DNA from 4 places in the Burkholderia stabilis genome. Region 1 is predicted to be linked to each of the others. Evidence: riboswitches for the same ligand, from Rfam matches in the RefSeq annotation. Region 1 holds a riboswitch; each other region holds the start of a gene.
What was found. Region 1 has a riboswitch for cobalamin ahead of cobG (precorrin-3B synthase). Riboswitches for the same ligand answer to the same signal wherever they lie in the genome.
Positions count from the first base shown of each region.

Region 1 (7,423 bases):
GCTGCCGGTCGTATGGTCCGCGCATGCGGCGAGTTTCGCGTCGTTTCTCGGCGCGCGCTTTGCCGCCGGGCTGGTGATGCCGTTCGTCTTCGCGCTGTCGATCGCCTATGTCGGCGAACGCTTCGATCGCGGCACGTCGGCGGAGATAAGCGCGCTGTTCGTCGCCGGCACGACGCTCGGCGGTTTCGCAGGCCGCTTCGCGACCAACCTGATGACGGCGATGTGGGGCTGGCGGCACGCGTTCGACGTCATCGCGGCGCTGTGCCTCGTCACCGGCGCGGCGATTTATGCGAGCCTGCCGGCGTCCGGCGCGATCGCGCGGCATGCCGGCGACGATGCGGATGCAGGGCCGTCGTGGCGAATCGTCACGCGAGGCCCGCTGCTGGCGTCGTTCGCGATCGGCGCGTGCGTACTCGCGTCGCAGGTCGCAACGTTCACGTTCGTCGGCCTGCGGCTCGCGCGCGCGCCGTTCGCGTTCGGCACGGTCGAGATCGGCGCGATCTACGCGGTGTTTCTGGTGGCGGTCGTCGTCACGCCGCTCGCGGGGCGCATCGCGCGGCATCGCGGCCCGCGCATGCCGGGGCTCGTCGCGGCCGCGTTCGCGATCGGCGGCGCACTGCTGACGCTGTCCGACAGCGTGCCGGTGATCCTGGCCGGCCTCGCGCTCAGCTCGACCGCCGTGTTCGTCGAACAGGCGTCGGCGAACACGTTCATCTCGCAGGCCGCCTCGACCGCGCGCTCGACCGCGATCGGCATCTACCTGTCCTGCTATTACTTCGGCGGCAGCCTCGGCTCGATCCTGCCGGTGCCGGGCTGGCACCGCTGGGGATGGGCCGGCTGCGTCGCGTTCGTGATCGTTGCACAGGCCATCGTCGGCGTGCTCGTGTTTCGGTTCTGGCGAACCGGCAGCGCGGCCGGCGCGGGCCACGCCGACGCGCGCGGCGTTAGGGCCTGTTCACGCTAATAACGGACCAGCCCCACGAATGGTTTTTTTCCAAACAGGGGAGCGTGCGTTGCCCGTCACATTGCGGCGTCGCGCGTCGCTTGTTTGGCTCGATCAAGCGACGCTCCTTGCTTCTTGCGCTGCAGCCGGCAAAGCGCGTTCGCGAGCCAGTGATTAGCCAGAGGCCCTATCCGCGTTCAGCGATACCAGCGCGGCGTATAGACCCACTCGCGCCCGCTGCCGATCGCGAAACGGCGCGTCGTCGACGAACCGACGATCACCATCGTGCGCATGTCCACCTGATCGCTGCGCAGCGCGCCGAGCGTCGTCGTCGCAAGCGTCGCGCCCGGCCGGCCGATGTCGCGGCCGAGCACGACGACCGTATCGGCTGCGCGGTGCGCGCGCACGACGTCGAGCGCGCGGTCGAGCTGCCACGGCCGTGCACGCGAAATCGGGTTGTAGAACGCCATCACGAGATCGGCCTGCGCCGCATGCCGCAGGCGCGTCTCGATCACGTCCCACGGTTTCAGATTGTCCGACAGCGAGATCGCGCAGAAATCGTGGCCGAGCGGCGCGCCGGCCTGCGCGGCAGTTGCTAGCGACGCCGATACGCCGGGTTCCACGCGCAGGTCGACCGCGGCCCATTGCGGGTCGCGCGCCTCGTCGAGCGCTTCGAGCACGGCGGCGGCCATCGCGAACACGCCGGGGTCGCCCGACGAGACGACCGCGACGCGCCGGCCTTCGGCCGCGAGTTCGAACGCATGGCGCGCGCGCTGCATCTCCTCGCGGTTGTCGGTGCCGTGTATGCGCTGGTCGTCGCGGAACGGGCCGGCCATGTTCACGTAGGTCGTATAACCGAGGATGTCGGTCGCCTCCGCGAGCGCGGCGCGCGCGGCCGGCGTGAGCCACGCGGCGCCGCCCGGGCCGAGGCCGAGCACCGTCAGGCGGCCGCGCGCGCGGCCGAGCGCGGCAGGGTCGACCGGATGCGATGCGACTGCGCATGCAAGGCCATTCGACGTCGTGCGCAATGTATGTGCGACACGCAACGCTCGGCCGAGCAGCGTCGCCGCATCGGCTTTCGCGTCGCTGTCGACATCGACGAAACGCAGCGGCACGCCGAGCGTGTGCGCCGCTTCCTCCAGCGCCGCAGCACCGATCATCGACGCCGGCGCGACGATGGCCGCGAGCGCCAGTTGTGCGAGGCCGTGCGCGTCGAGCGCTGCTTCGATGCGTGCGGCGAGCGCTTCGTCGGCCTGCGCGGCATGCGCATCGACGCCGATCACCACGCTGCGCGGATGGATCACGAGTTCGTCACGCGTGCCGCGCCATGCGTCGGGTGTCACGCGGATCGCATGCGCTGCCGCGTCGTCGCGCGGCAGCGCGACGTCGTCGAGCCACGGTGCGGCGCCATCGATGCGCGTCGGCGCGCCGGCGAGCAGGTCGGACACAAAGCGCTTGCCCTGCGCGAGATCGGCAAGCGCATACCCTTCGGGCGGATTGAGCACGCACGCGCCGAAGCGCAGTTCGCCGCTCGTCGTGATCGCCGGCGCGACGCCGACGCATTCGGCAATTTCGCGCGCGATCACGTTGACGCCCGTGAGCCCGCCGAGCAGCGGCACGACGGCCGAACCGTCCTCCGCGACCGCGAGCACGGGCGGCTCGACGCCCTTGTCGGCGAGTGCGGGCGCGATGCAGCGGATCACGATGCCGGCCGCGCACAGCGCGACGATCGGCAAGCCGCGCGCATAGAGCTCGCGCAGGTGCGCGCCGAGTTCGTCGAACGGCACGTCGGCCTCGACGCGCGACGCGAGCCCGTGCACGCGGGCGCCCGGATACCGCGCCTGGATGCGCCGCGCGGTGTTGAGCGCGCCCGCGCCGAGAATCACGATCGCGGGCGGGGTCGTCATCCTTGCCATTTTTCCCCCGGCACGACGAGCAGCGAGAAATACGGCGACGCCATCGGATCGACTTCGTCGAGCGGCACGATGCGCTGGCTCGCCATCGTCGCGCGCTCGACGTACAGCGCGCGCTTTGCGAGGCCGAGTTCGTCGAGCACGCGCCGCACCTTGTCGAAATTGCGTCCGAGCTTCATCACGACGGCCGCGTCGGCCTGCGCGAGCCGCGCGCGCAGTTCGTGCTCGGGCAGCACGCCCGACAGCACCGACAGGCTCTGGTTGCGATAGACGAGCGGCTGGCCGAGCACGGCCGTGCCGCCGAGCATCGCGCACACGCCCGGCACGACCTCGGTGTCGTAGCGCGGCGCGAGGCGGTCGTGCAGGTACATGTACGAGCCGTAGAAGAACGGGTCGCCTTCGCAGATCACCGCGACGTCGCGGCCCGCGTCGAGGTGCGCCGCGACGATGTCGGCGGCCGTGTCGTAGAAGTCGGCGATCACCGTCTCATAGCACAGCGGCGGCGGCAGCGCCTCGGTCGTCACCGGATAGACGAGCGGCAGTTGCGTTTGCGTGTCGAGCAGGTGCGCTTCGACGATGCCGTACGCATTTCCTTTCTTGCCTTTCGCGACGAAATACGCGACCACGGGCGCCGCCTGCAGCACGCGCAGCGCCTTGATCGTCATCAGTTCAGGGTCGCCGGGGCCGACGCCGACCCCGAACAGGCGTCCGCGCGCGGTCGTCATTCGACCTCCGTCGCGAGCGCGTTGACCGCGGCGGCGGCCATCGCGCTGCCGCCGCGCCGGCCGAGCAGCGCGACGTACGGCACGCCGCGGCTGTCGGCGTCGAGCATCGCCTTCGATTCGGCCGCGCCGATGAAGCCGACCGGGAACCCGAGGATCAGCGCGGGGCGCGGCGCGCCGGCGTCGATCATGTCGAGCAGATGGAACAGCGCGGTCGGCGCATTGCCGATCACGACGACGCTGCCCGCGAGATGCGGGCGCCACAGTTCGAGTGCGGCGGCCGAGCGCGTGTTGCCGAGATGGCGCGCGAGGTCGGGCACCTCCGGCTCACCGAGCGTGCAGATCACGCGGTTGTCTGCCGGCAGCCGCGCGCGCGTGATGCCTTCGGCGACCATCCTCGCATCGCACAGGATCGGCGCGCCGGCTGCGAGCGCCGCGCGGCCCGCCGCGCCGGCGCCGGCCGAGAAACGCAGGTCGTAGACGACGTCGACCATCCCGCACGCGTGGATCACGCGCACCGCGAGTTTCTCGAGATCGGGCGGAACCTGCGACAGGTCGGCCTCGGCGCGGATCGTCGCGAACGACTGGCGGTAGATCTCCTGCCCGTCGCGAATGTAGTCAAGCATCGGTGGTGTCCTGGCTGTGCCGCGGGTCCGTCAATCGGACTGCGGCCTGGTCAATCGTCAGATGGCGCGCGAGCGGGGCGCCGAGGCCCGCGTCGGTGTCGCGCCGGTAAAGGTCGTAGTGTGCGGGCGCCACCGCGACGAGCGTGTGCGTCGCGGGATGCGGCAGCGCGCAATGGCGCTCGCAGCCGGTCAGGTGCACGTCGACCGGATGGCCGATGCGCGCGGCCAGCGCGAGCGCGTCGTGTTTCGTGTCGGCGCGCGCTTTCGCGCAGCCCGCGCTGCCGGTGCATGCGACGAGCGTGGCGAGCGGATCGGACGACGCGCAAACGAGGCCGAGCGACGCGAGCGCATCGAGCACGACCGGTGCGCGATGGTGCGGCACGCCGTGCACGAACACGCCTTGCCACGGCGTCATCGACAGCGTGCCGTTTCCTTCGGTGTCGGCCAGGTTGGCGAGCCGTTCCAGTTGCGCTGCGTCGAGCCGGCCGAGCGCGAATTGCGCACCGACGCTGCAACGGCTCGCGTCGAGCGACGGGCGCGTGCCGAAGCGCAGCGCCGGATCACTGCGCATGCGCCGCCAACCGGCGAGCGCCGGATCGGCCGCGAGCGGAAAGGGCAGGTAATGCTGCGCACGGTCGAGCAACGCGCGTTCGCCGCAAGTCGTGAGCAGTGCACGCATCCGCGTGACATCGGCCGGCGCCAGATCGAGGAACGCGAGCAGCAGCGCGCGAACGAGCGCGACGCTCTGATCGGGCGATACGTCGACCGAAGCCGGCGTGTCGCCGGGCGCGACCGGCGGGCAGCCGGCCAGCCCGGCCGCGATGCGTACCGCACCGTCGCCGCGGCGCCACGCGGCCAGCCAGATGTCGTGCGGATGATCGAGCGCGGCGACCGATTCGCCGCCGTCGAGCTGGATCGAGAATTTCGGCGACAGCTCGCCACGGCGCGGCTCGCGCGCCAGCATGTCGAGCAGCGGCATCGCGAGCGCGCGGCTGTCGACGAGTGCGGCGGGGTCGTGCCCGGCGAGCGGGCTGAGCATCACGTTACGGACGTCGTCGCTCGCGGCGAGCGCGACTGCATCGGCAGTTGCGTCGACGCGCGGGCCAAGATCCGCATCGAGCAACGCGCGCGTCAGCGCGTCGGTCGCGTCTTCCCGAATGCCGCGCAGCTGAAGATTCGCGCGATTGGTCGCGTCGATCGCACCGGAGCCGTACGCGCGCGCGGCGGCGGCGATCGCGCGCGCCTGGCGCGCATCGAGCCGGCCGCCCGGCAGCTTGATCCGGCACAGCCCGCCATCGGCGGCCGCGACCACGCGCACGAGCCCCGGGCAGGCCGACGGGCGTGCGACGGGCGATGCAGGAATCGAAACGGGGGCGGAACTCAACGGGGTACCGGGGCAGTGTCGCGCCGCGGCCAACGCATCGGTACACCCCGCCCGACGCCGACTGGCACGCACGCACTTTCAGGCCGGCAGGTCTCCTGGCTGACAGGTCGGCGCCGGCTCCCGGCCTTCCCGGTCGAACCAGTGGCATGAGGGGGAGATCGGCTCGCTGTCTACAGTTGCGGGGGCAGCCACAGCGGCGCGCGGTGCGCCCTGTGTTCCCTCTTCGGCCCCGAAGGGCACCGGCGAACGAACGGCCGTAGGATACCCGATTTCGACGGCGCTTCGCGACCGGAAAACGGGTCGGCGCGGGCCACGCGAAACGCGCGGAATGTGCCTCGACGCCGGCGGGCCGGCAGATGAAACGCGGGATGGAACACGGTACCATGCCGTCTTTCGCAATGCGGACGACTGCGCGGGCGTTTTCACGGCCGCACGGCGACACGATGGAACCGAACGATGGGGAAGGATGCATGACGGCGTGGCTGACGGTGGTAGGCATCGGCGACGACGGTTACGCGGGGCTCGGACGCAGCGCGCGCCGCGCGCTGCTCGACGCGACGCTCGTGATCGGCGCGAAGCGGCATCTCGACATGCTGCCCGCGCGGCTGCCGGCCGCGCGCGAAGCGTGGCCGTCGCCGTTCGATCTGGCGGGTGTGCTGGCGCGTCGCCCGTCGCCCGTGTGCGTGCTCGCGAGCGGCGACCCGATGCTGTTCGGCGTCGGCGCGACGCTCGCGCGCGCGCTTTCTCCCGACGAATGGCGCGTGCTGCCCGCGCCGTCGTCGCTGTCGCTCGCGGCCGCGCGGCTCGGCTGGGCGCTGCAGGAGATCGGCGCGGTATCGCTCGTCGGGCGTCCGCTCGCGACACTCGCGCGACACCTGCTGCCGGGCCGGCGGCTGTTCGTTTTGAGCGCCGATGGCCGCACGCCGGCCGTGGTCGCCGCCGAACTCGCCGCGCGCGGCTTCGGGCCGACGCGCATCAGCGTGTTCGAGCATCTCGGCGGCCCGCTCGAGCGGCGTATCGACGGCCTTGCGCAGGACTGGAACGTCGGCGAAACGGCCGCGCTCAACCTGATCGCGCTCGACTGCCAGGCCGGCCCCGACGCGCCGCGCCGCGCACTCACGCCCGGCCTGCCCGACGATGCATACCGTCACGACGGCCAGCTCACCAAGCGCGACCTGCGCGCGATGACGCTCGGGCGTCTCGCGCCCGTGCCCGGCGAGTTGTTGTGGGACGTCGGCGCCGGCAGCGGCTCGATCGGTATCGAGTGGATGCGCGCGCATCCGTCATGCCAGGCAATCGCGATCGAATCGCACGCGGAGCGGCAGCGCTTTATCGAGCACAATCGTGACGCGCTCGGCGTGCCGGGCCTGCAACTCGTTGCGGGCCGTGCGCCCGATGCGCTGGCGGGGCTCGCCGCGCCGGACGCGATCTTCATCGGCGGCGGTGCGACGGCGGCCGGCGTGCTCGACGCCTGCTGGGCGTCGTTGAAGCCCGGCGGCCGGCTCGTCGCGAACGCGGTCACGCTGCAGGGCGAGATGGCGCTCGCCGCGTGGCGCGATGCGCACGGCGGCACGCTCACGCGCGTGTCGCTCGCGCATGCCGAGCCGCTCGGCCGCTTCGACACGTGGCGGCAGCCGTTGCCGGTCACGCTGTACGACGTGCGCAAGCCCGACGCGGCCGGGCCGGCGAACGTGGCGAACGCGGTGAACATGACGGACGCGTGATGCGCGACGAAACCCCCGAACAGCCCGCGCCGCTGCGCTTCGGCTACACGACCGGCAGCTGCGCGACCGCGACGTCGCTCGCGGCCGCGCGCCTGCTGCTCGCGGGCCGCG
Region 1 is NZ_CP016442.1:761,927-769,349, reverse strand. Features, by position in the region: gene BBJ41_RS03700 (MFS transporter) at 1-964, shown strand, start outside; gene cobJ (precorrin-3B C(17)-methyltransferase) at 1,141-2,850, opposite strand; gene BBJ41_RS03690 (precorrin-2 C(20)-methyltransferase) at 2,847-3,581, opposite strand; gene BBJ41_RS03685 (precorrin-8X methylmutase) at 3,578-4,204, opposite strand; gene cobG (precorrin-3B synthase) at 4,197-5,588, opposite strand; cobalamin riboswitch at 5,657-5,847, opposite strand; gene BBJ41_RS03675 (bifunctional cobalt-precorrin-7 (C(5))-methyltransferase/cobalt-precorrin-6B (C(15))-methyltransferase) at 6,059-7,312, shown strand; gene BBJ41_RS03670 (cobalt-precorrin-5B (C(1))-methyltransferase) at 7,312-7,423, shown strand, end outside.

Region 2 (7,423 bases), on a different replicon from region 1:
CCCACTCGACGCCTTGCGCGGTCAGCGTGTCGAGCAGCGCGCCGTACACCGGCAGCAGCTTCGGCAGCAGCGCGAGGCGATCCGAATCGTCCTTCGACTTGCCGAGCCACAGGTACGTCACCGGGCCGATGATCACCGGTTTAGCGTTCACGCCCTGCACCTTCGCCTCGGCCAGTTGCTGCAGCAGGCGCGACGGGTCGAGCGAGAAATTCGTGTCGGCGTGGAATTCCGGGACGATGTAGTGGTAGTTCGTGTCGAACCACTTCGTCATTTCACCGGCCGCGACGCCGCCGCAGCACGCCGCATGCTCTTCCGCGGACTGCGCCGAGCGGCCGCGCGCGACGCGGAAATAGTTGTCGAGCGCATCGCCGTGGAAGTCCTGCACGCGCTTCGGCAGGTTGCCGAGCGTGAAGCTCATGTCGAGCACCTGGTCGTAGAACGCGAAATCGCCGATCGGCGCGAGATCCAGGCCACGCTGATCGTTCCAGTGACGCGCGCGCAGGTCCGCGCCGAGCGCCTTCAGTTCGTCGCGCGACGATTCGCCTTTCCAGTAGCGTTCGAGACCGAACTTGAGTTCGCGCTTCGCGCCGATGCGCGGGAAACCGAGGTTGTGTGTCGTGACCATGAGGCTGCCGTCCAGAAAGAAATTGAAGATCCGGCAGCCATCATAGGGATTTCAAACCATGAAATAAAATGGCATTATTTCATTCATCCATTAAATTTGTTCATGCATCTGTTGCGCGAGCGATATCCATGCTGGAACGATTCCATCTCGTCGTCATTCGTGAAGTCGAGCGCCAGGGCTCGCTGACCGCGGCCGCCAATGCGCTGCACCTCACGCAATCGGCGCTCAGCCATACCGTCAGGAAAATCGAGCAGCAGCTCGGCACGCCGATCTGGGACCGGGAAGGGCGCGGCCTGCGGCTCACGCAAGGCGGGCAGTATCTGCTGAAGCTCGCGAACCGGCTGCTGCCGCAGTTCGAGCTCGCCGAGGAGCGGATGAAGCAGTACGCGAAAGGCGAGCGCGGCACGCTGCGTATCGGGATGGAGTGCCACCCGTGCTACCAGTGGCTGCTGAAGGTCGTGTCGCCGTACCTGTCACGCTGGCCCGACGTCGACGTGGACGTGAAGCAGCGTTTCCAGTTCGGCGGCATCGGCGCGCTGTTCGGCTATGACATCGACGTACTCGTGACGCCCGACCCGCTGAACAAGCCGGGCCTGCGTTTCGATCCCGTGTTCGACTACGAGCAGGTGCTGGTGGTCGCGGATGCACACCGCCTCGCGAATGCCGACTACGTGACGCCCGAGCAGCTGATCGACGAAATCCTGATCACCTATCCGGTCGAAACCGACCGGCTCGACATCTACAACCAGTTCCTGACGCCGGCCGGCATCGTGCCAAGGCGGCACAAGTCGATCGAGACGACCGACATCATGCTGCAGATGGTGGCGAGCGGGCGCGGCGTGGCCGCGCTGCCGAGATGGCTTGCCGACGAATACGCGGACCGGATGCCGGTCGTGCCGGTCAAGCTCGGCAAGAAGGGAATCGCGAAGCAGATCTTCCTCGGCATCCGCGAAGCGGATGCGTCGATCGACTATCTGGCCGCGTTCGTCGCGCTGGCGCGCGAATCGACGTGGAGCGCGCCGCGCATGCTGCGTTAGGGCTCAGGCCCTGTTCACGCGAATATCGGGCTTGCGATCGGCGTGAACGGGCCCCCGGGTGCACCCGTTTGCAATACGCGTCAGGCGGCGTGCATGCCGATGCGTTCGCCGCGCTCGACCCACGCGCCGAACAACAGGCCGATCGTCGTCCACATGATCACCTGCATGCCGATGGCCGCGACGCGAAACTTCCACAGCAAGGCAGCCGGGAACGCGGCCGGCACTTCGTTGATCGACGGCAGCCCGAGCTGCACCGCCGCGATGATCGCGACGAACACGAGGCCCGCCACGATCGACGCGTTCCATTGGCCGAGCTTCGCGAGCAGATGGCGGCGCACGCTGACCGAGAACACCATCGTCGCGATCGAGATCGCGATCATCAGGAAGAACAGGCCCGTGCGATAGCCGATCGTGTCGGGGTCGCCAACCGACGGCGGATTGGCCGGGTACTTGATGTTCGGCACGATCACGAGCGCGACGAACGCCGCGAGCGCGAGCCACGCGGCCAGCGGCCGCGCCGGGAGGCGGCTGCCTCGTCCGTAGGCAAACGCGAAGACCAGCGAAAACAACCCGCCGAATGCCGCGCCGTAGGTCACGACACCCGTCAGCAGGCCGAGGCCGGCCTGCGTGTGGCGGCTGACCAGCTCGACCTCGTGATCGTGCCCGTGCTCGTCGCTCTTGGCGGCATCGCGCTGTTCTTCGAAGGAAATTGCCTGATCGACTTGCGGTTCGCCGACGATTTTCGCGAAACCGAACGTGAGGAGGCCCGCGGCGATGCCTGCGAGCATCCCGCGCATGAGCAGCTTTCCGACCATCGTGTTCTCCGCGTCAGTGGCAGGGAAAGCCGAGCAGATGGCGGCCGTCGTGGACGAATTCGTGGACGTACATGCCCGGCACGAGCGACGTCGCGCCTTGTTCCGCGCCGACGAAATAGAGTGCGAGCAGCAGGATCAGGCCGACGAATACGGCCCACGGCAACAGCTCACGTACGGGGATGGGTGCCGGCACGACGACCGGCTTCAGCACTGCTTCGCTCATGGATGCACCTCAGGGGAATCGCGCCCCGACAAATGTTGGATGGGTACGAAGGCAGGTCTGGCTTCCGGGATCGTGATTACCCGGTTACAGTGGCGCGACCGCACCGGATTTGCACCGGCTTCCGCGCTTCGTATCGAGCGGATTGTACGCGCGAACGTCCGCGTATTGAAGAAGTGATGGCCCGCGGACGACCGCCCGTCCGCTCCGGCTCTCCCGACAACCGACATGACCCTCCATGCCTCGTTGCGCCTGATTGCACACGCGTCGACCCGCGCGATGCGCACCGGCACGTTTCCCGACGACGATCCGCTCGACGCACGCGGGCTCGCCGAAGCCGCCGCGCTGCGCGATCGGTGGACGCACGCGGCCGGCGCGCTCGTGCGGTGCAGCCCTGCCCGCTGTGCGCGGCAGACCGCCGATGCACTCGGCCTGCACGCCGAAGCCGACGACCCGCTTCGCGACATCGACTACCGCAACTGGCGAGGCAAGCGGCTGCACGATCTCGCACGCGACGTGCCGGACGCACTGGGCGCATGGATCTGCGATCCGTCCGCGTCGCCGCACGGCGGCGAATCGTTCGAAGCCGCCGCTCGCCGTGTCGGCGCATGGCTGAACGCGCTGCCGCCCGGCCGCGACGTCGTCGCGATCACGCATGCGCCGATCGTTCGCGCGGCCGTCGCGCACGTGATGAGGATGGATCTCGATGCTGCGGCGCGCATCGACGTCGCACCGCTGTCGTGCACGATGTTCGTCGCGTCGCCGCATGGATGGACGTTGGCCACGACGCACGACGATCGGCGCGACGTCGATGCGTAAGCGTGTGGAATTGCGCGTGGAATTGCCGCCCCGGCATGCGCGATATGGATGACAAAGCGGCCGGTGTTTCACGACGCGAACGAATATCGTCCCTCGCCTTACATCACTGTAAGACGCGCCGTTCGTCATCCCGACTGTCATCAAACTGACTGCTAGCCGCGGCTAGGATCGGACGCGACTCCCCCACGAGAAGACGCCCGTCATGAATCAACCTGCTTCGTCCACCGCGAACGATCGGGGCTCCGTCGAGCGCACCCGGCAGCTCGGCTATGCCGTGTTCCTGCTGGTGCTCGCGATCGGCGCCGTCTACATCGCCACGCACCTGATCGACGATCTGTCGCCGATGCGCGAAGGGTCGCTGTTCCCGTACCTGATGCTCGGCGCCGCGCTGGTGATCGCGCTCGGCTTCGAATTCGTCAACGGCTTCCACGACACCGCGAACGCGGTCGCCACCGTGATCTACACGCACTCGCTGACGCCGAACGTGGCGGTGATCTGGTCCGGCATGTGGAACTTCCTCGGCGTGATGGTTTCGAGCGGCGCCGTCGCGTTCGGCATCCTGCAGTTGCTGCCGGTCGAGCTGATCCTGCAGGTCGGCAGCGGCTCCGGCTTCGCGATGGTGTTTGCGCTGCTGATCGCGGCGATCGTCTGGAACCTCGCGACCTGGTATTTCGGGTTGCCGTCGTCGAGCTCGCATACGCTGATCGGGTCGATCATCGGCGTCGGGCTGATGAACCAGCTGATGCACGGGCCGTCCGGCACGAGCGGCGTCGACTGGGGCCAGGCGCTGGGCGTCGGCAAGTCGCTGCTGCTCTCGCCGATCGTGGGCTTCCTGTGCGCGTCGCTGCTGCTGCTCGTGCTGAAAGCCCTCGTGCGGATTCCCGAGCTGTACAAGGAGCCGCCGAAGGACCAGCCGCCGCCGTTCTGGATTCGCTGCCTGCTGATCCTGACCTGCACGGGCGTGTCGTTCGCGCACGGTTCGAACGACGGGCAGAAAGGGATGGGCCTCATCATGCTGATCCTGATCGGCACGGTGCCGGCCGCGTACGCCCTGAACAAGGCCGTCACGCCGGCCGAGTCGCAGACCTTCGTCGCCGTCGCGAATCAGGCGGCCGCGACGTTCGCGAAGTATACGAACGGCGTCGCGCCGTCGGCGAACCCGCGCGCCGACGTCGAACACTACGTGCAGCATCGCGAACTGACGCCTGCGGTGCTGCCGGCCGTGCAGCAGCTGTCCACGTCGCTCGCAACTGCCGTGGGTTCGTCGGGCTCGATGGCCGCCGTGCCGCAGCGCGACGTCGACAACGTGCGCAACACGATGTATCTGGTGTCCGAAGCGATTCGCCTGATCGAGAAGTCGGGGCAGCCCGCGTTCGCCGCCGACGACAAGCTCGCGATCGACAACTATCGCAAGCAGCTCGATCACGCGACCAAGTTCATTCCGACGTGGGTGAAGGTTGCCGTCGCGATCGCACTGGGCCTCGGCACGATGGTCGGCTGGAAACGGATCGTCGTGACCGTCGGCGAGAAAATCGGCAAGCAGCATCTGACGTACGGACAGGGCGCATCGGCCGAACTCGTCGCGATGCTGACGATCGGCGCCGCCGACATGTACGGGCTGCCCGTGTCGACGACGCACGTGCTGTCGTCGGGCGTCGCGGGCACGATGGCGGCAAACGGGTCGGGGCTGCAATGGAGCACGGTGCGCAGCCTCGTGCTCGCGTGGGTGCTGACGTTGCCGGCGTCGATCGCGCTTGCGGCAGGGCTTTACTGGTTGTTCCGGTCGCTGGCTTGATCGGGGATACGGTGGGCGGCCGATGCTGGTCGGTCGCCTGCCGTAGAGCATTCTTCGGTCGTCTCTCTGTCTCTTCGCCTCTTCGCTTCTCCTTCCCGACACGTCGCCGAATTCGGCGTGCCCGTGTCACATCACGAGCGTGCGGCCTCCCCCTTTCCGAATTGAAGCGCAAGATCTGGAGCGCGCCTGTACACGGAGATCGCTAGACTCGGTTCATCACTTTCATCGTGGATTCAACCGCGCGCAATGCGTCCAGAGCATGCCGTGCGGCGCCACATTGCTGACGAACGAGGTACGCCCGTGAACATCGCCGACCTGCAACCTGCCGTCGACTCGCTGGACATCGCACAACGCGTCGACGCGATCGACTGGACAACCGTCGATGCCGATCTCGATCGCTACGGATGCGCGCGCGTACCGGGCCTGATCGCGGCAAGCGAGTGCGACGCGCTCGCATCGCTTTATCCGCGCGATGCGCTCTATCGTTCACGCGTCGTGATGGCGCGGCACGGATTCGGGCGCGGCGAATACAAGTATTTCGCGTACCCGCTGCCGGCGCTCGTCGCCGGGTTGCGTACAACGCTCTACCCGCATCTCGCGCCGATCGCGAATCGCTGGAACAAGGCACTCGGGATCGACGTCCGCTATCCGACGGAGCACGCGCCCTTCCTCGATCGCTGCCACGCGGCCGGACAGGTACGCCCGACGCCGCTGATCCTTCAATACGGCCCCGACGACTACAACTGCCTCCATCAGGATCTGTATGGCGAGCATGTCTTTCCGCTTCAGGTCGCCATCCTGCTGTCGGCGCCGGGCCGCGATTTCACGGGCGGGGAGTTCGTGTTGACGGAACAGCGGCCGCGCATGCAGTCGCGTGCGGAAGTGGTGCCGCTGACGCAAGGTGACGCGGTGATCTTCGCCGTGCACGGCAGGCCGGTGCAGGGAACGCGCGGCGTCTATCGCGTCAACCTGCGCCACGGCGTCAGCCGGATCCGGAGCGGCCATCGCCACACGGTCGGCATCATCTTCCATGACGCGCAGTGACGGGAATCGGAGTGAGCGCGGCGCTATCGCGCCGTTCTTCGTGCGGATGGGTTCACACAGGAAACGCCCCGCGTCTGTCAAACCAATCGCGCGTCATCTATTGGGGCGCATCACGGTAGGACATCAGCTGTCGCACCGTTCCGCATGCGGATGAGTCCACGCAGGAAACACCCCTCGCCTGTCGAGCCAATCGCATGTCATCGCTCGAGGCGCATCACGACACGACGTTAGCTATCGCGTCGCTCATGATACGGATGAGCTCACGCAAGAAACCCTGCGCCTGTCGAGCCAATCGCGCGTCATTGCCCGGGACGCATCACGGCCGGACATCAGCTGTCGCGCCATTCCTCATGTCGATGGGTTCACGCGGGAAACACCCGTGTCTGTCGAACCAATCGCATGTCATCGCTCGGGGCGCATCATGTCAGGACATCAACTGTCGCACCGTCCCTCGTGCGGATGAGTTCACGCAAGAAACACCGTGCGTCAGCCGAACCAATCGTGTGCCATCGCTCGATGGCGCATCACGCGCCGGACATCAGCTGTCGCGCCATTCCTCATGCCGATGGGTTCGCGCAGGAAACACCTCGCCTCTGTCGAACCAATCGCGCGTCATCGCTCGAGACGCATCACCACCGGACATCACCATGCGATCCGCTCACTTGCCCACAACGACCCATGACGGATTTCACCTCGCGTCAGGCCACCACCGCAGCGACAACTGCTCGACGTTTCAAGTGAGCGACAGGAAACAAAAACGCTCACCCGTCACAACACAAAAGCGATTGGCGATCCGGCCTGCGTTCACGCCGCATTCGCCCGAAGCCGGTCGCCGGCATCGGAGGCCAGCCGTGCGTAGCCCGGCAACGTCAGCAGTGCAAGCACGCCGGCCGCGATGAATGCCCAGCGGAAGTCGTCGAGCACGTAATGCATGCCAACCGTATCGCCGCGCACCAACGCCGCGACCCGCAGCGACAATGCACCGAACGCGATCCCCATCCCGATCGTCATCTGCTGCGCGGCGCTCCACAGCGTGCTGGCCGCGCTCGTCTGCGTGGCCGGGATATC
Region 2 is NZ_CP016443.1:1,914,078-1,921,500, forward strand. Features, by position in the region: gene metE (5-methyltetrahydropteroyltriglutamate--homocysteine S-methyltransferase) at 1-625, opposite strand, end outside; gene BBJ41_RS26370 (LysR family transcriptional regulator) at 754-1,662, shown strand; gene BBJ41_RS26375 (CbtA family protein) at 1,743-2,477, opposite strand; gene BBJ41_RS26380 (CbtB domain-containing protein) at 2,491-2,700, opposite strand; cobalamin riboswitch at 2,734-2,871, opposite strand; gene BBJ41_RS26385 (histidine phosphatase family protein) at 2,926-3,516, shown strand; gene BBJ41_RS26390 (inorganic phosphate transporter) at 3,719-5,311, shown strand; gene BBJ41_RS26395 (2OG-Fe(II) oxygenase) at 5,612-6,355, shown strand; gene BBJ41_RS26400 (DHA2 family efflux MFS transporter permease subunit) at 7,160-7,423, opposite strand, start outside.
Region 2: it holds a riboswitch for cobalamin, as region 1 does, so the genes downstream of both, BBJ41_RS26380 (CbtB domain-containing protein) here and cobG (precorrin-3B synthase) in region 1, are expected to answer to the same signal.

Region 3 (7,423 bases), 1.1 Mb from region 1:
ATCCCGCGCCTGTTCCGCCGGCTGGCGCCGGCCGCGACGCTGGCCGCACTCGCTCACGCGCCGCTCGTCCACGCCGACGTCACGACGCGCGACGATGCCGGCAATACGGTGACGCTGCCCGCACCCGCGCAGCGCGTGATCAGCCTCGCGCCGCACGCGACCGAGCTGGTCTACGCGGCCGGCGGCGGCGCGAAGCTCGTCGGCACCGTCACGTACAGCGACTATCCGCCGGCCGCGCAAGCGGTGCCGCGCGTGGGCGACAACAAGGCGCTCGACCTCGAACGGATCGCCGCGCTGAAGCCCGACCTGATCGTCGTCTGGCGGCACGGCAACGCCGAGCGGCAAACCGACGCGCTGCGCGCGCTGCACATTCCACTGTTCTTCAGTGAACCGAAGCATCTCGACGATGTGTCGTCGTCGCTGCGCCGGCTCGGCACGCTGCTCGGCACGCAGCCGACCGCCGATGCGGCCGCGGCTTCTTTCACGCGCGACATCGCGGCGCTGCGCACACGCTATGCCACGCGCGCACCGGTCACGATGTTCTTCCAGGTCTGGGACCGTCCGCTCACGACGCTCAACGGCACGCATTTGATCAACGACGTGATCGCGCTGTGCGGCGGACGCAACGTGTTCGCGTCGCTCAAGCCGCTCGCGCCGAGCGTCACCGACGAAGCCGTGCTCGCGGCGAATCCGGAAGCGATCGTGACGACGAGCGCCGGCGCGACGCGTTCGGACGAACCGCTGCCGAGCCTCGCGCGCTGGCGGGCGTGGCCGGCGTTGACGGCCGTGGCGCGCAACAACCTGTTCGCGATCGACGGCGATCTGCTGACGCGGCCGTCGCCGCGGATCGCGCAGGGCGCAGCCGCGCTGTGCGAGGATCTGGATGCCGCGCGGGCGCGGCGGCCGGCGCGCTGATTGCCGGCGGCTCGCGCGTTATGCCTGAAGGTGCGTTGCCCGAGTCGGTTTGGCTGCACGTTGTGCCGCTCGCATGTAGACGCGAGCGAACCTATTCATCCCAGTGCACGACTTCCCATGCTCGCGCCGCGTCATGCGAGCACAGCCAGACGACTCCCCCCGTCGGCACCGGCCGCGACAGCATCGTTTCGATCGGCACATGCAACACATGGGACGCGAACGCGCGGATCACACCCGCATGCGTGACCGCCCATTGCGGCCCGTCGAATTGCGCCACCGCATCGGCCCGCTGCACGACACGCGCGGCGAACTGCACAACGCTTTCGCCGCCATGCGCGCATGCATGCATCAGGTCGGCCGCCCACGCATCGAGCGCCGCGCGGTCGATATCGTCCCAGCGCTGCATTTCCCACGCGCCGAAATCCATTTCCTGCCAGCCTGCGTCGCGACGCAGCGGCACGTCGAACGCTCTTGCGAGCCGCTCGGCGACCGACGCGCATCGCGTCAGCGGGCTCGTCCACAATTGTTCGGGCGGCGGCGCACCGAGCGCCGACAGATGCGCATGCACGGCATCCGCGCCGGCATCGGCCGTTGCGGCGAGCGGCACGTCGCTGCGCCCATAGCAAACGCCCGGCTCGACGCCCACGGCCGGATGACGGATCAGGACGATGTCCATCCGAGCACCACGAGATAGATCGCCAGTTCACTCAGTTGCTGCGCGAAGCCGAGACAGTCGCCCGTATAACCGCCGATCCGCTTCACGAAATAGCGTGCCGCCCACGCGCGCACGAGCACGAGCGCGACGCATGCAGCGATGCCCGCGCGCCAGTCGGGCCAGAACAGCCACGGCAATCCGAACAGCGCCGCGACACACGCCGCGCGCGCGCCCATTCGTTGCGCGACCGGCTTCGCCTTGCCTTCGGGCCGCACATAGTCGAGCGACATCAGCAGGCTCACGGCCGCCGCGCGGCTCGCCGCGTGCGCGGCAATCATCGTCCATGCGGCGCGCAGCGGCGGCATCGCCGCGAGCGCCTGCCACTTCAGGCCGAGCGCGATCACGAGCGCGACCGCGCCGAACGTGCCGATCCGCGAGTCGTGCATGATGCGCAGCACGTCGTCGCGCGTGTAGGCGCCGCCGAACGCATCGCAACTGTCGGCAAGACCGTCTTCGTGGAATGCGCCGGTCGCGAGCAGCGTCGCGGCCATCGACAGCCCGACCGCGATCGACGCGGGCAGCACGCGCAACGCGGCGAGATAGACGAGCGCGCCCCACGCGCCGACGCACGCCCCGACGAGCGGGAAATAGCGCGCGGCCTGGTCGAGATCGCCGGCCGCGTAGCCGATCGCACGCGGCACGGGCACACGTGTGAAATAACCGAGCGCGACGAAGAAGTAGCGCAGCTCGGCACGCACGCCGCGCGCGCGATCAGGCGTCACGATTGTCGACGCCGGCGGACTCGAAGCTCGCCATCTCGCTGAGGAACGCAGCCGCCGCGCGCACGAGCGGCAGCGCGAGCGCCGCGCCCGTGCCTTCGCCGAGCCGCAGGTCGAGCGCGAGCAGCGGCTTCGCGCCGAAATGCTCGAGCATGCGCCGGTGCCCGGCCTCGTGCGACGTATGCGAGAACACGCAGTAGTCGCGCACGCCGGGCGCGATGCGCTCGGCGACGAGCAGTGCGGCCGTCGCGATGAAGCCGTCGACGAGGATCGTCATCCGCTCGCTCGCGGCCGCGAGATACGCACCCGTCATCATCGCGATCTCGAAGCCGCCGAACGTCGCGAGCACGTCGAGCGGCGCGATCGCGTGCGAATGCTTGACGAGCGCGCGGCCGAGCACCGCGCGCTTGTGCGCGAGGCCCTGGTCGTCGAGGCCCGTGCCGCGCCCGACGCAGGCGTCGACCGGCACGCTGAGCAGGCGGCTCATCAGGCACGCGGCCGACGACGTGTTCGCGATCCCCATCTCGCCGAAACCGATCACGTTCGTGCCGAGCGATGCGTGCAGGCGCACGCGCGCCGCGCCGGCCGCAAGCGCCGTCATCGCTTCGTCGCGCGTCATCGCCGGCTCCGCCGCGAAGTTGCGCGTGCCGCGCGCGACCGGCAGCGATACCAGCCGGTCGGACAGCGGCAGCGGCGACGCGACGCCCGCATCGACGATCTCGAGCACGCTCTGCGCGACGCCCGCGAACGCGTTGATCGCCGCGCCGCCGGCCAGGAAGTTCGCGACCATCTGCGCGGTCACGGCTTGCGGATAAGGACTCACGCCCTCGGCCGCGATCCCGTGATCGCCGGCGAACACGATCATCACGGGACGCTGCACGACGGGCTGCTCGGTGTGCTGGATCAGGCCGATCTGCAACGCGACCGCCTCGAGCTGGCCGAGGCTGCCGGGCGGCTTGGTCTTGTGGTCGATCACGTGCTGCAGGCGCTTGCGCAGCGCTTCGTCGAGCGGCGCGATCGCGGGCGGGAAGTGGGTCGGAGTCGTCATCGGGAAGCCGTGTCGTGGGCGCGGCGTGTGCCGCGCATCGGAAAGGGAAAGGTCATTGTCGCTCGGGCCACGCGGGCAGCAGCGCGTCGCGGCCGTTTTCGCGGATCAGCACCAGCGGATAACCGAACGCGTCGCTCGCGCGCTCGGGTGTCAATACGTCGTGCACGGGGCCGGCCCACGCTTGGCCGCGGCCGTCGAGCAACAGCGCGTGCGTCGCGAAACGCCGCGCGAGATTCAGGTCGTGGCACGAGAACAGCACGGTGCGCGGTCCGGCGTCGAGCCATGCGGCCAGCGCGGTCAGGCAATCGATCTGGTGATGCAGGTCGAGATGCGCGAGCGGCTCGTCGAGCAGCATCAGCGGCGCGTCCTGGCACAGCGTCGCGGCCAGCGCGACGCGCTGCCGCTCGCCGCCCGACAGCGACAGCACGTCGCGCGACGCGAGCGCGGTCAGGCCGAACGTCGCGAGCGCATCGCGCGCGGCCGCGCGATCGCCGTCGCGCTCCCAGCCCCAGCCACCGAGATACGGAAAGCGGTTGAGCAGCACCGTGTCGAATACGGTCGCGCTGAACGCGTCGTGCAGTTGCTGCGGCATCAGCGCGCGGCGCTGCGCGAGCGGCGCGGGCAACCATGCGCCGAGCGGCCGGCCGTCGATCTCGACCCGGCCGCCGGCCGGCGGCTGCAGCCCCGCGAGCGTCGCGAGCAGCGTCGTCTTGCCCGCACCGTTCGGCCCCGCGACGCACCAGATCTCGCCGGGGCGGAACGCGTGCGTAAAACCGTCGAGCAGCGTGCGTTCGCCGGCCTTCAGCGTCAGGTCGACGGTCGCGTAGATCATGTCGCCGTCGGTGGCGTGCCGTGCGGCATCCGTCATCGCATCGGCCTCCTCAACAACATCCACAGGAACACCGGCACGCCGATCAACGCCGTCATCACGCCGACCGGCAGTTGCGCGGGGGCGATCGCGGTGCGCGCAAGCAGGTCGGCCGCCATCACGCCACCGCCGCCCGCGAGCATCGCGGCCGGCAGCAGCATCCGCTGGTCGTTGCCGAATGCGAGCCGCAACGCGTGCGGCACGACGAGACCGACGAAGCCGATCGTGCCGGCCGTCGTCACCGCAGCCGCGGCAGCCAGCGACGCGACGAGATAGATCCGCACGCGCAGGCGCGCGACGGGTACGCCGAGCGCAAGTGCCGTCGCATCGCCGCGCAGCAGCACGTTCAGTTGCGGCGCGGCCGGCAGCGCGATGCATGCGGCCAGCAGCAGCGCCCCCCATGCGAACCATGGCGCGGTCACGCCGTTCAGGTCGCCGGTCAGCCAGAAGATGATCCCGCGCAGCCGCGCATCGGGCGCGAGCGACAGCAGTAGCGTGACGAGCGCCCCCCCACCCCGCGGCGATCACGACGCCGGTGAGCAGCAGCCGCGGTGACGCGTCGCGCGACTCGCCACGCCACAGCTCGCGGCGCGCGAGGCCGAGCACGAGCGCGACCGACACGAGCGAACCGGCGAACGCCGATGCGTCGACGAGCCACCATGCGCCGCCCGCGATCATCGCGACGAGCGCGAAGCCGGCCGCGCCGCCTGACACGCCGAGCACGTACGGATCGGCGAGCGGATTGCGCAGCAACACCTGCAGCAACGCGCCGGCCAGCGCGAGCAGCGCGCCGCACGCGAAGCCTGCGAGCGCGCGCGGCAGGCGCAGCGTACGAACGATATCGGCGAACAGCGCGTCGCCGCCATGCGGCACGAGCGATGCGAGCGCCTGCCACGGCGACATCGGCACGCTGCCGATCGACAACGACGCGACGAACAGTAACGCGACCACGGCGGCCAGCGCGGCCCAGATCGCGGCGGCGCGCGCGGCGCTCATGCTGCCCTCCGCCGGGTGGGCGACGCGCCGCGCACCGGCCGGCTACAGCGGCCGGCCGGGCGCGACATCGGCGCGGTGCGGCGTGTCGTAGGCATAACCAAGCTCGTGGTCCTTGTCGGTCAGAGGGTCGATGGGCGCGTCAACCGTCCGGCGGTCGCCCGGTTCGAGCGCATCACCAAGATGGCAGAAATCGGCGCCGCCGACGATTGGGGTCAGCATCGAAGAAGATCCCGTGAAGCACTGCGCACCCCGCTTCCCCGCAGGCCACGCGTCACGAAGCCCGTGCGGGCTCCCCGCCTCGGCCGGTATCCGGGCTGGCGGCGTACCGGCTCGCCTTCCCGCGCTAAAAACGCGCAGTGGCCCGTGCCCGCCTGCAAGACCTGCACGCGGAGCACGCCTGAGCCGGCCTGCGTCATGCGACGCGGCCGCTTACCGTTGCGGGGGCAGCGCAGGTTGGCGGCCTTCTGGCGAAGCCCGCGCCCTGCTTCCCGTTTAACCGCGCGTTCCACGCGCGAGCACCGAGGCGGCGCCAGTTTAGGAGCCGGTCGCGCGAGCGTCAAGGAAGCGCCCGGACACGCACGGGACGCGTCCATTCGCGGCAAGAAGCAGGGGTGTTACGACTGGAAACGTTACAGATGTCGGATTGCGCGTTATTCCGCGCTAAAATGCTGGGTCTTTAGAGGACGCAGCAAATGCTCAACGAACTCGAAACCTTATCTCAAAATATTGGCCGTCTGATTTCGCTGAACAAGCGCTATCACTCGGAACGGCTCGCGCTCGAGGAGCAGGTCGCGCAATTGCGCGCGGAAGCGGACACGGTCCGCGCGGAACTCGCGGAACTGCGCGACGAACGCAATGCGCTCGCAGCCGAGCGCGACACGCTGTCGGCGAAAATCGACGACGCACAGGTGAAACTGAACGCGATTCTCGAAAAGCTTCCACGCTCGAAAAGCGCGGAGCAAGCCGACAACCAGCTCGACCTGCTGGACGGGCAGGCGCGTACGGATGGCGATGACGCGGCCAGCCACGGAGAACATGCATGAGCACCAAGCAGATCGAAGTCTCGATTCTCGGTCAGCCCTATCGTCTCGCCTGTTCGGCCGAGACCGAAGCGGCGCTGCTCGAAGCGGTCGCGCGCGTCGATGCCGAGATGTCGAAAATCCGCTCGAACAGCTCGGTACGCGGCACCGATCGCATCGCGGTCATGGCAGCGCTGTCGCTCGCATCGGAATTGCTGCGGCTGCAAACGAGCGTGCGGCACGGTGAAGCATTTCCGGCGGAGGAAATCCGTCGTACAATGCACCAGATGAACGAACAGCTCGGCGCGGTGCTCGCACAGCACGAGACGCAGTAACGTTTGATCGATGCGTCGATTCCCCTTGATCTCGGCGATCAACGGTGGTCAAATTGGCGCATCGAAATACAGTTCAGTCAGCTTCCCTGCCTGGTTCGCCAAGGTCATATATTCCTTGAACCAATGCCATGTGCACGGTTGCGGAAATTTGTAGCACGGGCGCGCGCGTCACTCTGTCTGATGTACCCGAAGTGCTGCTAACTGCGACCAATTCTGAACCTCAGGTTCAGGATGCCGGCCTAGCGGCCAAGGCGGGGGCCTATCCAACGGCATCGGGCACGTCCCGATGCCGTTTCCTTTTGTAGCAGCCTCTTTCTGCGTCGATCACGATCCATGCAATACTGGCTGATGAAGTCCGAACCGGACGAAGCAAGCATCGACGATCTCGCCAACGCACCGCAGCGCTCGCTGCCGTGGACTGGCGTGCGGAACTATCAGGCGCGCAATTTCATGCGCGACACGATGAAGATCGGCGACGGCGTGCTGTTCTATCACTCGAGCTGCCCCGAGCCGGGCATCGCGGGCCTCGCCGAAGTATCGTCTACGCCCTACCCCGATCCCACGCAGTTCGATCCGAAAAGCCCCTATTACGACCCGAAATCGACGCAGGAAACGCCGCGCTGGCTGCTCGTCGACGTGCGCTTCGTGAAAAAGGCGCCGCTCGTGCCGCTCGCCGCACTGCGCGAACACGACGAACTCGCCGACATGCGCGTGCTCGCACGCGGCAACCGGCTGTCGATCACGCCCGTGACGCGCGCCGAATGGCGGTTCATCACCGAAAAGCTGATGAAGTAAGCACGCGCCAAAG
Region 3 is NZ_CP016442.1:3,545,894-3,553,316, reverse strand. Features, by position in the region: gene BBJ41_RS16545 (cobalamin-binding protein) at 1-915, shown strand, start outside; gene cobD (threonine-phosphate decarboxylase CobD) at 1-1, shown strand, start outside; gene cobC (alpha-ribazole phosphatase) at 1,007-1,591, opposite strand; gene BBJ41_RS16535 (adenosylcobinamide-GDP ribazoletransferase) at 1,576-2,352, opposite strand; gene cobT (nicotinate-nucleotide--dimethylbenzimidazole phosphoribosyltransferase) at 2,342-3,397, opposite strand; gene BBJ41_RS16525 (ABC transporter ATP-binding protein) at 3,450-4,265, opposite strand; partial or broken gene BBJ41_RS16520 (FecCD family ABC transporter permease) at 4,262-5,342, opposite strand; cobalamin riboswitch at 5,545-5,799, opposite strand; gene BBJ41_RS16515 (ATPase) at 5,954-6,304, shown strand; gene BBJ41_RS16510 (cell division protein ZapA) at 6,301-6,615, shown strand; RNA gene ssrS (6S RNA) at 6,696-6,877, shown strand; gene BBJ41_RS16500 (EVE domain-containing protein) at 6,949-7,410, shown strand.
Region 3: it holds a riboswitch for cobalamin, as region 1 does, so the genes downstream of both, BBJ41_RS16520 (FecCD family ABC transporter permease) here and cobG (precorrin-3B synthase) in region 1, are expected to answer to the same signal.

Region 4 (7,423 bases), on a different replicon from region 1:
CGCTGCTGGGCAACCTGCTCGGCGGCTTGGGCGGCGTAACGGGAGGCGTAACGGGCGGCGCGGCCGGCAAGTAGCGGTCTTGACCGATCGTCCCGCCGGGCAGCCGGCCGGACGATCGCCAACGGCGGCCGGATGGAGTTGCCTGCCGGATCGAACCGGCAGGCGGCGGTTACGCCGGCAACGGCGGCGATTCGACGGCCGCCCGACGTCAACGTGTTACCCGCGGCTCCCGTCGAGCTTCGACGGCGGCCGCGCCATCCCGCGCGCCGGCAGCGGCGTCGACATCACGATCGACGTGCGCGTTTCGCCGTACAGGTTGATGCGTTCGATCAGCTGTTCGAGATGGGTCATGCTGGTGGCGACGAAGCGCATCACGTAGGAATCCGCGCCCGTCACGTGATGACATTCGACGACTTCGGGAATCGTCTCCAGCAACTTGAGGAATTTGGCTTTCGCCGGTTGGGGCACCGTGATGCCGATCAGCGCGCTCACCGGATAACCGGCCGCGGCCGGATTGATCCGCGCCGTGTAGCCCTCGACGACGCCGGCCGCTTCCAGGCGCTTCACGCGCTCCGTGACCGCCGGCACCGACAGGTGAACCTGGCGCGCCAGCTCCGTATAGCTGACGCGGCCGTTGTCCTGCAGCAGCGCCAGTACCTTCCAGTCCAGTTCGTCCATCGCGGCGGGATTTTTTAAGGCGGAGTAGTCATTTTTCCTTAAAAACCGCATTCAGCGATGACGGGACTTTCCCTACGATGCCTGTTCCACCCGTTGCATGTCGCAAGGAGCAGGCGATGTTGTTCATCAAATCCGTCGTGATGGGGCTGTCGATCGCGGTGCCGGTCGGCCCGATCGGCATGTTGTGCATTCAGCGCAGCCTGAGCCGCGGTTTCCAGGCCGGGTTCGCGACGGGCATCGGCGCCGCGTGCGCCGACGCGATCTACGGCCTGCTCGGCGCGCTGGGCATCGCGGGTATCGTCACGGCGTTCCCGATGCTGACCGTCGGCCTGAAGATCGGCGGTGGCGCGTTCCTCGTGTGGCTGGCCTGGACCATCGCACGCCAGGCGCCGGCCGCGTCGGCGATGCAACGCGAGTTGCCGCGCACGACGGTGCTGCGCGATTTCCTGACGACGTTCGGCCTCACGCTGTCGAACCCGATGACGATCCTGTCGTTCGTCGGGATTTTCGCGGCGCTCGGCCCGCTGACGGGCGCGCGGGAAGGCGCGATGTGGCCGTCCGTGTCGCTGATGGTCGCCGGCGTGTTCATTGGTTCCGCGACCTGGTGGCTGTGCCTGAGCAGCGCGAGCGCCGCGCTGCGCACGAAGATGTCGTTCGCGTTCATGCACGGGTTGTCGCGCGTGTCGGCCGTCGTCATCGCGGCGTTCGGCGCGATTCAGCTGGCTGCGGGCGTGCGCGGCGTCATCTAGGCGCGCGGTGCGTCACGCTGCGGCCGGATGTCGTCGACAACCGTCCGCAGATGCGCCAGCAATTCCTGCATCACGGTTTTCCGAAGGTAGTGGTTCATGCGCGTGCTGACGACGATATCGGACGGCAGCGCGTCGATCGAACGCTGAGCCGACAGCAGATCGTCGGCAAGCCGAACCAGCGCATCGCGATGCCACGCGCTCAGCGCAACCGCGATGTCGTCCGGCCAGAAGCCGAACGCGTCGATGCCGCAGCATCCGGCGACGCATTCCGTTTCCAGCGCATCGATCAACGGCATGAGCGCCGCCAGATGCGGATCGATCTCGATCGCTTGCCCGTGGCCGCCCGCCAGGTCGCCAAATGCGATCCAGCGATCCTGGCCGATACGGATGTCGTCCTTGTGCGGCTTCTCGTTCATCGTTCGATGCGCTCCGGGTTCAGTTCAATGCCCGCAAATGCGCGCGCACGAAGCCTGCGATTTCCCGGCCCAGCTCCCTGTCCTCCGGCGCGCCCATGAAGCCGCCATGCGGCATCCCTTCGAACACGTGAAGCTCGGTCGGCACCTGCGCGCGCCGCAACGCGCGATGCAGGCGCACCGCGTTCGACAGGAACAGGTCGCGCGTGCCGCTCTGGATGAACGTCGGCGGAAAACCGGCGGCGAAATCGCCGAACAGCGGCGACAGGTAAGGATGCGCGAGATCGGCGCCGTTCGCGTAGAGCAGGTTGTTCGGCATCAGCGACCCCGGCAGCACGACATCGACGAGCCGGTTGGTCTCGAAGCTGTCACCGGATTCGGTGAGATCGGCCTCGGGCGACAGCAGCACCAGTGCGGCCGGCAGCGGCAAGCCTTCGTCGCGGGCGCGCAGCACCATCGCGGCGGCGAGATTGCCGCCGGCCGAGCGGCCGCTGATGACGATGTTCTCCGGCGCGTAGCGTTCCAGCACGTGCGAATAGGCCGCGATGCAATCGTCGAGCGCGGCCGGATACGGATGCTCGGGCGGCAGGCGATAGTCGACGCCGTAGCATCGAATGCCGAGCCGGTCGGCCTGCATCTGCGCGCCGGCGCGGCACGCGGCGCCGCCGCCCAGGACCAGCGCGCCGCCATGCAGGTCGATGACCGCGCATTCGCCGGAAATCGCATCGGCGGGCGTCGCGACGTGGATGTCGGCGTGGCCGGCCCGGATCGTCTCGACGCTCGAGCGCAGATACCCGCCGAGCTGCTCGATGGCCGCCGCGTAATGCGCATCGGCCGCGGCTTTCACGCGCATCCACGCATCGTGATCGTCCGGCGGTGGCATCACGTGCAACGCATTCAGCGGCACGCCGTCGTCGCCGACCAGTCGCCGCAGCGCGTCTCGCGCTTCGTCGCTGATCGACGCGGGAAAGGGGACGACCCGGCTCGGTACGGCGACGCCGTCAGGTTTGTCTTTCATCGAATGGTTTCCGTTCGGCCCGTCACGGCGTATTCCGGTGCAGCACGGCCCGTCATGCGGCCGACGGCCAGTGGCGCAGCATCACGTCCAGCGCGTCGAGACTGCGCGACCACGACGCGTCGGAATCCGGCGCGCTGTGCGAGAAACCGCCCGCGCTTTCCAGCGTCACGTAGCCCATGAAGAAACCGCCGAGCAGGCGAATCGCATGCGCCTGTTCGGCGTCGGGAATCGCGTAGCCGCGCAGCATGGCCGCGGTCATCCTGACGAGCCGGCCGCCCGCGCTCTCGGCGGCGCGTTCCGCGCTCACCGGATGCCGCGCGGCCGCAAAGCGGCCGGGATGCTCGCGCGCATAGTCGCGATAGACGTTCGCGAGTGCGGCCAGCGCGTCCTTGCCGGTGCGGCCGGCCAGTGCGTCGGTCGCGCGGTCGGCCAGCTCCTGCAGCGCGAACAGCGCGATACGGCTCTTGAGGTCGTCGAAACTCGGGATATGGGAATACAGGCTGGCGAGCTTCACGTCGAAGTGCCGCGCGAGCGCCGCGCCGGTGAGCTGCTCGAAGCCGGTTTCATCGGCGAGCTGCGCGCCGGCTTCGACGAGCCTGTCTACGGTAATGCCGGCACGCGCCATGACGGATGCTATTGAGGTTAGTCAAAAAACTAATTCTATTAGTTTTTGTGGCAGTGTCAATGTCGTGTGCGTGCCGGTGGCTTCGCCATGCGTGGGTTTGCCGGGCCGTCAGAACGTATAGCTGACCTTGCCGAACGCGGTGCGTCCGAGCGTGTTGTAGCCGTACGCGGTCATGTACTGCCGCTCGAAGAGGTTCGACAGCGACGCCGACACCGTCAGGTGCGAATTGATCCGGTAGGCCGCGCGCAGGCTCACGGTCAGGTACGACGGCAGATACTGCGTATTGGCCGGATCGTCGAACGTCGAGCCGCCGTAGAGCAGCGACGCGCCCGTGCTCAGCGCGTGCAGGTGCAGTTCGTCCCACGTGTGATCGACGTTGAGGCTGACCGTCTGGCGCGGCCGGCGGTTGAGCCAGGTCTGGTTGGTCTCGTCCTGCGGATTCAGGATGCCGATCGCGAGGCTCACCGGCGTCGAGCGGCCGATCGTGCCCTTGTACGACAGGTCGATGCCGCGAATATGCGAACGGCCAATGTTCATCGGCGAGAACGTCGCGGGGTTGTACGCGATCAGGTTGTTGACCCGCGTGTCGTAGATCGCGGCGGAGAACGTGCCGTACGACGTATTCGCGTCGATCGCGGCCTCGACCGACGTGTTGCGTTCGGGGCTGAGGTTCGGATTGCCGTAGCCGGGGTAGTACAGGTCGTTGAACGTCGGCAGGCGGAACGCGTTGCCGTACGACACGCGCGCCGTGTAGACCGGCGTGATCGCCCACGACAGCGCGGCATTGCCGGTGTTCACCGACTGCCCGGCAATGATCTCGTGACGCCCCGCGAGGAACATCGTCACGCTGCCGAGCGTCGCCGACTGATGCAGCGAGAACGCGGAATCGTTGCGCGTCGGCACGCCGGCGGGAATGTCGAACGGCAGGAACGCCTGTTCGCGCGTGAAGTCGTAGGCCAGCTTCGTCTCGCCCGACAGCGGCAGGCCGAACAGGTGGAACCCGTGTTCCTGGTGGGTCAGCGACGTCGACGTGCTGATGCGCTGCGAATTGATCTGGTCGGTCGCAAGGGTCGGGTCGTTCGCGTAGATGAAGGCGCGGTCGTTCGAATAGCCGAACGACTGGGCGAACTGCGTGTCGGGCGTGATGTCGAGACGGAACGCGATGCCGGCCGTCAGTTGATGATCGAGCTGACGGTTCGCATAGCCGATGTTGTCGTAGGACAGATCGGACCGGTGATACAGCGCGAACGTCGAGATCGACCAGTTGTCGCGCGCGTAGCCGAGGCGCGCATCGAGATCCTGTGCGTGATACGGATTGCGGCCGGCTTCGTGCGCGTAGAAGAACGGGCGCGTCGCATCGATGCCGGCCGTGTTGTAGTCGTGCAGGCCGAGCGAGTAGGTGAGCCCGCCGAGCGCGGCCAGCGGCCCCGTCGACGGCACCGTGCCCGACGTGCGCAACTGCGTGTCGAAGGTCTTGTTCGACCCGCCGCCGAACGACACCGTGGTCTGGTTCGGTTGATTGCTGGCGCGGCGCGAGAAGAGCTGCACGACGCCGCCCATCGCATTGGCGCCGAACGACGCGGCGGCCGGCCCCGAGATCACTTCGACGCGCTCGAACGCTTCGGTCGGCAGATCGGCCCACGGCGCGATGCCGGTGGTCGACGAGCCGATCCGGATGCCGTCGATGAACACGGCGACCTGGCTGGCCGACGAGCCGCGGATGCTGACCGACGCGGACGAGCCGGGGCCGCCGTTCTGCGAGACGGTGACGCCCGGCAGCGTCGCGAGCGCCTGCGTGATGCTCGGGTCGCCGGGCGACAGCCGGTCGAGATCCTCGCGCGTGAGCACCTGCGTCGACGCATAACGACCGTCGAACGATTCGGGCAGGCGCCGCGTGTCGGTCACGCTGATCGTCGGCAGGTCGGCGCTTTCCGCGGGCCGGGCGGCCTGCGGGAGCGCGGTGTCGCCGGCAGCATGGGCGATCGGGGCAAGCAGCGCGCTGGCGGCGGACGTGGCAAGAAGGTAACGAATGTTCATGAGGCAGCGGGAATAAGCGTGTTGCGTGTACGGCGATCGTGAGCGAATCGGGGGCCGGGCCGGCCAGTTCCGGGCGGGCGTCATGGCGTGGCGGGACAAGGCGGCCGGCTGCCGGCGGTGTCGGTGCGGCGCATGCCGGGCGACGCAAGCGCCATAAACGGCCGCGCGGACGCGGGCTGGCCACGCATGCCGACGGCGTGTCGGTGCGACGCTTTCTGAGCGAAAGCGGATTCGGAAACGATGGACATCTGAAGGGTCCTGAGGTCGGGCCGTCCATGCAACGGGCGACCGCCAATGGCGGTGCTTGGCGCGCCGGGACACCCCGCCCGGTGCGGCTGCTTGGACCTCGGGTCGATGGCAGGTCTCCTGGCTCGCGGGTCGTCATTCGCGCCGGCCTTCCCGGTTTCCCAGTGGCACGCAGTGGCACGCATTCGCCGCTCACAGTTGCGGGGGCAGCCGCAGATTCGAGGCGCTGCCTCTCCTGCGTTCCCTTTTGATCCCGTCTCCGGGAACCATCAGCGCGCAAGCGTAATGGCGCGGGCTCCGGCGCGTCAATTGTCCGGTTGCGCAGGGATGCGAAAAAACGTCATTGCCCGGCGGAAACTTTCCAAACCCTTTCTTTCATGCGCCGGCGCCGCGTTTCATGTCTGACGAAACACCGGGATCGACGGCGGGGGATCGCGCCTGAACCGGCTCGGCGCGACACCCGTCCAGCGCACGAACGCACGCCGGAACGCTTCCTCGCCGCCGAACCCGAGATGTGCGGCCACGCGTGCGACCGGCCAGTCCGTGTCGCGCAGGCATCGTCGCGCGGCGTCGGCCACGCATTGCTCGCGCAACGCGTGATAACCGCTGCCTTCCGCCGCGAGCCGCCGCCGCAGCGTCGCCTCGCTGACGCCGAGCCACGCGGCCAGCTCCACGAGCGCCGGCAGCGCCTGTGCGTGCGCGAGCGCCGCATCGAGAAAGCCGCGCACCTGCTGCGTCCACGACACGACGGCTGGCGCCGCATCGATCAGACGAAACGGGAAATCGACGAGGAACGCGTCGAGTTCGGCCGGCTGGCGGATCACGCGGCATTCGAGCCGCGCCGCATCGAACGCGAAGCCGTAGGTTTTCCGGCCGACGTCGACCGGCGCGTTGAACAGACCGAGCAGCGGCACCGCGTCGTCGCGGCGCGGATGGCCGAGCCACACGTCGATTGGCCGCAGCGGCTGCCCGATCAGCCAGCCGAACAGTTGCAGATAGCAGAACAGGCCCGTCAGGTCGACGAGGCACGCGGCCGGGCTGCGCGTGCGGCGCAGCGAGTCCATCCGGAACGTCGCGCGTCCGTCGCGCACCGCGAGCGACAGCATGCCGGCGCGTGGCGTCAGCATGTCGCAGAAGTCGCGCGCGCAGCGGATCGCGTCGGCGAGCGTCGCGCAGCTCAGCAGGCAGCGGCACATCAGGTCGACTTCCTGCTTGCGCATCGGCGGGTGGCCGTCGCCGCGCGCGACCTGCGCTTCGAGCCGCTCGATCGCGTCGCGGTAGAGCGCAACGAAACCGCCGGCCGTCGGCGCATCGTGCGGCGCCTGCGTATCGCGTCCGGCCGGCGCCGCGCCGCTGCGCGTGAGTTCGCTCAGCAGGCGCGCGCCGAAACCCGGCAGGACGCGGCCGTTTTGGGGCATTGCGCGCGGTTTCATGTTGTCTCCCGTTCTGATCGTTGCGACAGGGGCCGGTGAGCGGGCCGGTAGGGGTGTGCGAACCGTCGCCACGCAAGAATGCTATCGACGCCGGCCGCCTTCGGCCTCGCCGGAACGGCGTAGGCCGGCAACGCATCCCGCCATGAACGACCACGGACGACACGCGAATGATCCAGATCGTAGATGAAATCACGCTCGCTCCCGAGCGCATTCCCGACGTGCTC
Region 4 is NZ_CP016443.1:708,679-716,101, reverse strand. Features, by position in the region: gene BBJ41_RS21260 (collagen-like triple helix repeat-containing protein) at 1-74, shown strand, start outside; gene BBJ41_RS21255 (Lrp/AsnC family transcriptional regulator) at 217-678, opposite strand; gene BBJ41_RS21250 (LysE family translocator) at 795-1,427, shown strand; gene BBJ41_RS21245 (DUF6331 family protein) at 1,424-1,843, opposite strand; gene BBJ41_RS21240 (alpha/beta hydrolase) at 1,863-2,858, opposite strand; gene BBJ41_RS21235 (TetR/AcrR family transcriptional regulator) at 2,911-3,483, opposite strand; gene BBJ41_RS21230 (TonB-dependent receptor domain-containing protein) at 3,592-5,520, opposite strand; cobalamin riboswitch at 5,860-6,052, opposite strand; gene BBJ41_RS21225 (helix-turn-helix domain-containing protein) at 6,162-7,199, opposite strand; gene BBJ41_RS21220 (hypothetical protein) at 7,367-7,423, shown strand, end outside.
Region 4: it holds a riboswitch for cobalamin, as region 1 does, so the genes downstream of both, BBJ41_RS21230 (TonB-dependent receptor domain-containing protein) here and cobG (precorrin-3B synthase) in region 1, are expected to answer to the same signal.